Acaryochloris sp. CCMEE 5410: one gene and its partner. The protein of the gene in region 1 binds, or shares a complex with, the protein of each later gene. Links are inferred from orthologs where the notes say so. Each region holds a gene or a part of one and is shown on either strand. Other genes may lie near its edges. The genes, in order: hisF and hisH.

Region 1 (3,319 bases):
CAGGATATTGGGCATTTTGGTTGGAATTAAAGACGTTAAAGACCAAAACAAGACAATAAGCAAAAATTAGCGTTAATTCAATGGTTACCAGTTTCCAGATTTGCATTTTCCCCCCTAAAAAAGACAAGGTTTAGACAAGATTTATCTAGGATAACGCATATAAAAAAAACAATGATTATTAAAATCTTAAAAAAGGAATAGTGTATCAGTTAATACAATTTTTATTATTCCAGAAGCAATATCTAGTAATGCTTTTATGCGTTTATCCCTGATAATAGAAAATTGCAATATTAGTCTTTTTTGGTAGAATAAAAACAATATCAACTGCTTATTTCACCTAGAAGAAAGGCGCAAATAAAAAAGATGGCTTGACCAAGTAGCGATAGTATTAGATCTTTTCTGAAATTCGTGTGTAATTGTTTTAATTTTGTTAAATATATTAATGTTTGGCCCTAATTAAGTAAAAAGAGTATTCCCATTTTTAGCTGATCTTGATCAAACACCTCCCTTGATCCAGAAGATGCACGATGAGAATTACCTAGGGATCCTCTCAGGCATTACCTTTGAGGCTTGTTAGTTCAGGAACACAAGATATTAATGGCCAAGCCAGGAGCATTTGGATTACGGAAAGGCAGATGTTTGCAGAGAAATCCAAGGTCGGAGAGGTACTCAGATATTCCTGATTGTGGTTGTTAATCACTCAAAATAGTGCGGTTATGAGCCCTCTTCTCAAGAAGACCAACCACCATAAACAATATTTGGTGCTTTTACAGGGAAAAGAGCTGAGACTAAGCAGCTATAGAATTGAAAATGTTTAGAACCGAAGATTTAAGCTAATTTGCAGCAGTCAAGGAGCCTAGTTGATGTTTCGTTAACCTAAATCTTGAAACTTGGATGATGAACTGAGATGATTTTAAAAGATTGAAGAGAAATGGGAGACAACCATAAGGGGCAGGTTAGAGACCTGAGCAGAAACGGATTCTCCACCCGTTATATATCCCATGCAACCATCCATTAGCATATAAACTGCTACGAGGCCGATTGCAGACACAGCGACGAGTACCCCCGCAAAGATGAGAGACTTCTCACTGGAGTGGTGAGCCGTCTTCATTAATTGCAAGGACCACATCACAAGTCCAATAGCACCGACAAGCAGAATAATCATAACTTTACTAATTTTAATAAAATTAAAGACTAATCCACCACAAATCTGTGATTTTACAGTTTGATTTAAGAATTAAGACAGGCGGATCGGAACTCTGTGATCCTGCAAATGAGTTTTTATTTCAGCAATAGAGAGCTGCCCGTAGTGCAGTAGGGATGCTAGCAAAGCCGCTTCAGCCTTACCGTCTGTCAAGGCTTCCCGAATATGATCACAGGTGCCCGCGCCACCAGACGCGATTACGGGGATCTCGACTTGTTCGGCAATGGTGCGAGTCAGTTCCAGGTCATACCCGGCTTGGGTGCCATCACCATCCATACTGGTGACTAAGAGTTCTCCTGCACCGCGCTCTTCCATTTCCTTCGCCCATGCAATCGCATCTAAACCTGTGTTATCGCGACCGCCACGCACAAAGACATCCCAGCCGGAATTGCCGTCCCCACGCCTACGGGCATCTATGGCCACGACAATGCATTGCCGACCAAATCGTTCGCTAGCCTGGTTTACAAAGTCGGGATTACGGACGGCGAAAGAGTTTAAGCTGACTTTATCGGCTCCAGCTCGTAACAGCTTTTTAATCGTGTCTAAGGATTGGATCCCACCGCCTACGGTCAGGGGAATAAAGACGGCTTCGGCAGTCCGGTACACCACATCAAAGATAATGTTGCGATCTTCATGGGTGGCGGTGATGTCTAGGAACACTAACTCATCGGCTCCAGCCTCGTTATATATTTGGGCGAGTTCAACCGGATCTCCAGCATCCTTTAGGTTGACGAAATTCACCCCTTTAACGACTCGTCCAGCTTTAACGTCTAAACAAGGCAAAATTCGCTTGGCTAGCATGGCTCATACTCTTGCAACGGGATAGGGCAGGAGTGTTCGGTGGACATCCTGGCCAAGTATTATCCTAAGCTACTCAGCCCTATTTTTTGATTCGGATGATTCTATCGGCCAGAGAGGCCAGTGCACTGTACCTGCTTGGGGCCAGTTTTGGAATGGACCTGGAAAACGAGGGGCATTACTGATCGGCGTCCCCCAGAAGTCTTGACTGGGAAGGGGCAAGGAGGGAATGGCTAGTTGAGGAACGACGGTTGGATCGGCGACCTCTAAATTGGGCGTATTGACCCCTAATGTAATCGCTCCCTGGACAATGGCACCATTCACAACCTCCCCCCCCTGAATTAAAGGCGCAACGCTATTCGTGTCATTCCCGGTTAGCTGCTGCCACCAAGGTAACGGTAAAGCGAGGGTCTGGCTCCACTGCTCGAAATTAGGTTGTTCTGCCTTGGGAAGTTGCCCTGTTGAAAAAGCTTTCTCTAGGGTGGCAACAATGGATTCTCGTTCCACAAATTTAGACCGGTGGTTCCAGACAAATCGGTGAGGGGCTTGGCCTTCCCACTGCCATAGGGTGCCATTAATCAGCAGATTGTAGTCAGATTTGTTATCTATTTCGGGTTCAGAAGGGAACGGCAAGCTCATATGACCGCGATAGTTATCGACAAAAACATTGCCGTAAACCCGCTGTCCTCTTGTAGCCGCTTGCTCAGAAGTCCCATCTGCTTTGGCATACCGGCGATTGGTAACCGTTCGCATATACACGCCAAAGTGAGTGTTGGCCTGTAACCAGTTGTGGGCGATGGTGACCCCGCTGGCATCGTGAGTATAGATGCCTTCTCCTAGGACTGTAAAAGCAACCACATTGTTATCCACTAAAATGGGGCCGCCTCCCAATTCGATGAAAATGCCAGCCCCTTGATTCCCCAATACAAGATTGCGGCTGACACGCGCATCTCGGTAGACGTTATCGACCCAAATGCCAAAGCACTCATTGTCGCGGAGGACATTGCCAATAATCTGGCCATCTACAAACCCATGAACTTTGATCCCCCCTGTTTCTGGCGCTTTAAAGCCTAAACGGTTATTGCGTTCAATCACGTTGTAGGCAATCAAGGATGCAGTTTGATTCCAACCCGCAATTCCCCCTGCACCGTTGTCCGTCACCCGATTATGCCGAATCACGTGATAGCCCACGCCCTCCGGGATCGGTTGCTCTAAGCCATCAATGTCATAGCGTCCTTCACTACCACTATCAATTCCCAGGCTTTTAGCAAAGCGAACGGTGTTGTTTTCAATCAGCCAATGATGTCCTGAGCGGGT
Region 2 (3,297 bases), on another replicon or contig:
CCATGCTCAGCACCACCATCAATAGGGTTGTACAAACGAACGTTAATCTAAACATCGTTTTAGCTCTCTTTATGATTAATAACCTAGATCAACGGGGATAGCATCAACTTTTAACGGTTGAGTGAGCTTATTTACCCGTCTCAAGTGACAAATGGATCAGATTTTCCTCAGATATCCTTATTTTAGTGAATATATTTTTGACTTTTTGGTCTAACGTAACCAAATTCAAGACTTAAAATTGTCTTTAGATCTTTACTTCAGACCAGCGCAAGTCAGGATACCCCTCCCTGAAACCCATCGAAGACCCTTTATTCTGGGAAAGAAGACACAAAGGAGCCATAAGACTATGGCTGTGACCATTCATCAGCTACGGACATGGAAAGAACAGGGACGTCCCATCTCAGTCCTGACCGCTTGGGACTTTCCCTTTGCAACGTTATTAGATCAAGCAGGAGTCGATGTCCTATTGGTGGGGGACTCCCTAGCCATGGTCGCATTAGGATATCCCACCACTCTCCCGTTGACCTTGGACGAAATGCTTTACCATGCCCAAGCTGTGACTAGAGGGGTCAACCATGCCCTAGTCATTTGTGATCTACCCTTTCTGAGCTATCAAGAAAGTCCTCAACAGGCCTTGAGAAGTGCTGGGACCTTATTGCAACAGGCAGGCGTAGCCGCCGTCAAACTAGAGGGAGGATATCCAGATATGGCGAAAACCGTTCACTATCTGGTTGAACGAGGAATCCCAGTGATGGGACATGTGGGCTTAACCCCCCAGTCTGTTCATCAGTTCAGCGGCTATCGACGTCAAGGGACCTCCGATGTAGAGGCAGATCGTATTTTACAAGAAGCGATTGCCTTGGAAGCCGCAGGCGCGTTTGCCATTGTTCTGGAGCATATTCCTGCCCACCTAGCCACGAAAATCACCCAAACATTGACCATTCCCACCATTGGCATCGGCGCAGGTCCAGGCTGTGATGGCCAGGTGCTGGTTACAGCCGATATCTTGGGCCTGTCTGCATGGCAACCGCCCTTTGCCAAAGCCTATACCAATTTGCAGGAATCGATTACTGGAGCCGTGCAGCAATTTTGTGATGATGTCCGTCATCACAAATTTCCCCAATAGGGCTGACTCCAAATCCAGTCACCTCGCTGAAACCGAAGAGAAAGCGATAAGGTAATAAAGTAGAGATGTGGCCTAGCTGGGAAAGGAAGGGATGAATGCCTATCATCGCCGTGATTGACTACGATATGGGCAATCTGCATTCAGCCTGCAAAGGACTGCAAGAAGCTGGGGCCCAAACAATTGTCAGCGATCGGCCGGAGGATCTGGTATCAGCGGATGCGGTAGTTCTACCCGGCGTAGGTGCTTTTGATCCAGCGATGCAGCATTTGCGATCGCGCCAGTTGATTCCCGTCATCCAAGACATTCTCGCCAGCGGCAAACCCTTTCTCGGCATTTGCTTAGGGCTACAAATTTTGTTTGAAGGCAGTGAAGAAGGGACTGAAGCTGGATTAGGCATTATTCCCGGTACCGTTAAGCGCTTCCAATCCGAACCCGGCATTACCATTCCCCATATGGGCTGGAACCAACTGGAGTATCAACAACCTGATTTGCCCCTATGGCGTCATTCTCCTGCTCAGCCTTGGGTCTATTTCGTACATTCCTACTATGTTGATCCCGTTGACCCCACTGTTAAAGCCGCCACCGTCACCCACGGCACTCAAACCATTACCGCAGCCATTGCCCGAGATAACCTAATGGCCGTTCAGTTCCACCCCGAAAAATCCTCCACTTTCGGGTTACAAATCCTGGCCAACTTTGTTGAGCAGGTGCAGGCCACCTTGGTGACTCCCGCTGTTTGACCCCCATGAATTACTTAATTGCCGTTCTAGCCGACCGCATCCAAGCAGAAGCCGCCTATACCGACTTAGAAAAAGCAGGCATTCCCCTCACTCAAGTTTCTATATTGGGCAGAGGTTATAAAAGCGCTGATGAATTTGGCTTTATTGATCCCAAAAAGCCCGCCCGCGAACAAGCCCGACGGCTAATGAACTTTTCCATCCCTTTAGGGCTAATTTTTGGATCCACCTTTGAGCTATACACGGGCATCCGCCTTTTTCCTGGGGTGGGAACGGTGATTAATGTCCTTTTAGGCGGACTGCTCGGCGCTTCTTTTGGTGCTTTTGGTGGGTTGTTCTCAGGAGGGCTTGCCGGTTTAACAACGGGCAGTGGCGATGCATTGGTTTATCGCAATCGCCTCAATGCAGGGAAATATATAGTGGTGGTTAAAGGTTCAGAATCCCTGACCCGCAAAGCCACTGATATTCTGCGAGGATATGACCCCGAAAATATCCAAGGCTATATTGAACCACCAGACTGATGGTCAGAATTTACGGTAACCGTCAGATTAAAACCCTACCCGGCTTACAGACCCGCCCCACTACTGCTCGGGTACGGGAAGCCCTATTTAATCGCTGGCAACATTATCTCCAGGGGTGCCATTGGCTCGATCTCTGTGCCGGCAGCGGCTCCATGGGAGCCGAAGCCCTTTGTCGAGAAGCCGCAGTGGTCTATGGCATTGAACAGGCAGGTGAGGCTTGCCGGATTATCCGCCAGAACTGGCAGTCTGTGGCCCGTCCAGCCCAAACCTTTCAAGTTCTGCGGGGAGATGTCGTCAAACGGCTGGCTAAATTGCAAAGTCAGTCTTTTGATCGGATTTACTTTGATCCACCCTATGATGGCGGCTTATATGGAGCAGTACTAGATGCGATCGCAACCCACAATCTCCTCAAAGCCACAGGAGAACTCGCCGTCGAACATCGTCCCCAGCAGCAATTCTCCATTCCCACAACACTCCACATCTGTCATACACGCATCTATGGCAACACAGCCCTGACCTTTTTCCAGGTCACACAACCGACCTAAACAAAATCAGAGAGACGAACCCATCTCTCTGATTTACAGATAACAAATATTGTGGACAGCTCACACAGAGCTGTTTCCTGCGAGGCTTAACAAACTTTATCCAACCTCTTCTCCACGCTTGTATTGTTGCCATGCAGCGACAAATAGTCCAGCTAGAGTCACTGGAACTAGGCCAAGTACAATACCTGCTAACAGAGGTTCTACCACGGTGATAACTCCTTTGTGTACGCCTTAGAATAGCGTCTGAATCGTCCTTCCTTACTCTAGTAACCTTTGGGAACCTTGACAAGCGAATCTCCATTATTCCTTAGGCAAAGCATTTTTCAAATCTGTTGATACGGGTTGTTATTATAGGTAAAACAACCCAA

What was found.
Region 2: the proteins of hisF (region 1) and hisH are in contact, whole or in part, in a crystal structure (PDB 6RU0), measured with the Thermotoga maritima proteins. The link is inferred for Acaryochloris sp. CCMEE 5410 from one-to-one orthologs. Residues at the interface, in WP_004080486.1 of Thermotoga maritima: Met1, Leu2, Ala3, Arg5, Ser40, Glu41, Asp45, Glu46, Ala70, Glu71, Ile73, Asp74, Ile75, Pro76, Phe77, Asp98, Lys99, Ser122, Gln123, Glu161, Thr195, Leu196, Asn247, Arg249, Glu251; in WP_004080484.1 of Thermotoga maritima: Asn15, Arg18, Arg22, Arg117, Leu118, Pro119, His120, Met121, Gly122, Trp123, Asn124, Asn134, Gly135, Tyr136, Tyr138, Val140, Tyr158, Glu180, Lys181, Ser182, Ser183, Lys184, Ile185.

Annotation. Positions count from the first base shown.
Region 1 is NZ_AFEJ02000001.1:595,695-599,013, forward strand. Bases 122-3,114 are described here. They hold hisF (imidazole glycerol phosphate synthase subunit HisF), read right to left. Parts: upstream 2,006-3,114; coding sequence 1,238-2,005; downstream 122-1,237. Other genes in these bases: ON05_RS02625 (right-handed parallel beta-helix repeat-containing protein), read right to left, coding at 2,075-3,114. Outside these bases: more of ON05_RS02625, read right to left, coding at 3,115-3,319.
Region 2 is NZ_AFEJ02000002.1:1,936,399-1,939,695, forward strand. What follows is about bases 73-3,043. They hold hisH (imidazole glycerol phosphate synthase subunit HisH), read left to right. Parts: upstream 73-1,221; coding sequence 1,222-1,866; downstream 1,867-3,043. Other genes in these bases: panB (3-methyl-2-oxobutanoate hydroxymethyltransferase), read left to right, coding at 347-1,126; ON05_RS29740 (hypothetical protein), read left to right, coding at 1,872-2,384; rsmD (16S rRNA (guanine(966)-N(2))-methyltransferase RsmD), read left to right, coding at 2,384-2,929; petG (cytochrome b6-f complex subunit V), read right to left, coding at 3,026-3,043. Outside these bases: ON05_RS29725 (hypothetical protein), read right to left, coding at 1-55; more of petG, read right to left, coding at 3,044-3,136. UniProt on the Escherichia coli protein: IGPS catalyzes the conversion of PRFAR and glutamine to IGP, AICAR and glutamate. The HisH subunit catalyzes the hydrolysis of glutamine to glutamate and ammonia as part of the synthesis of IGP and AICAR.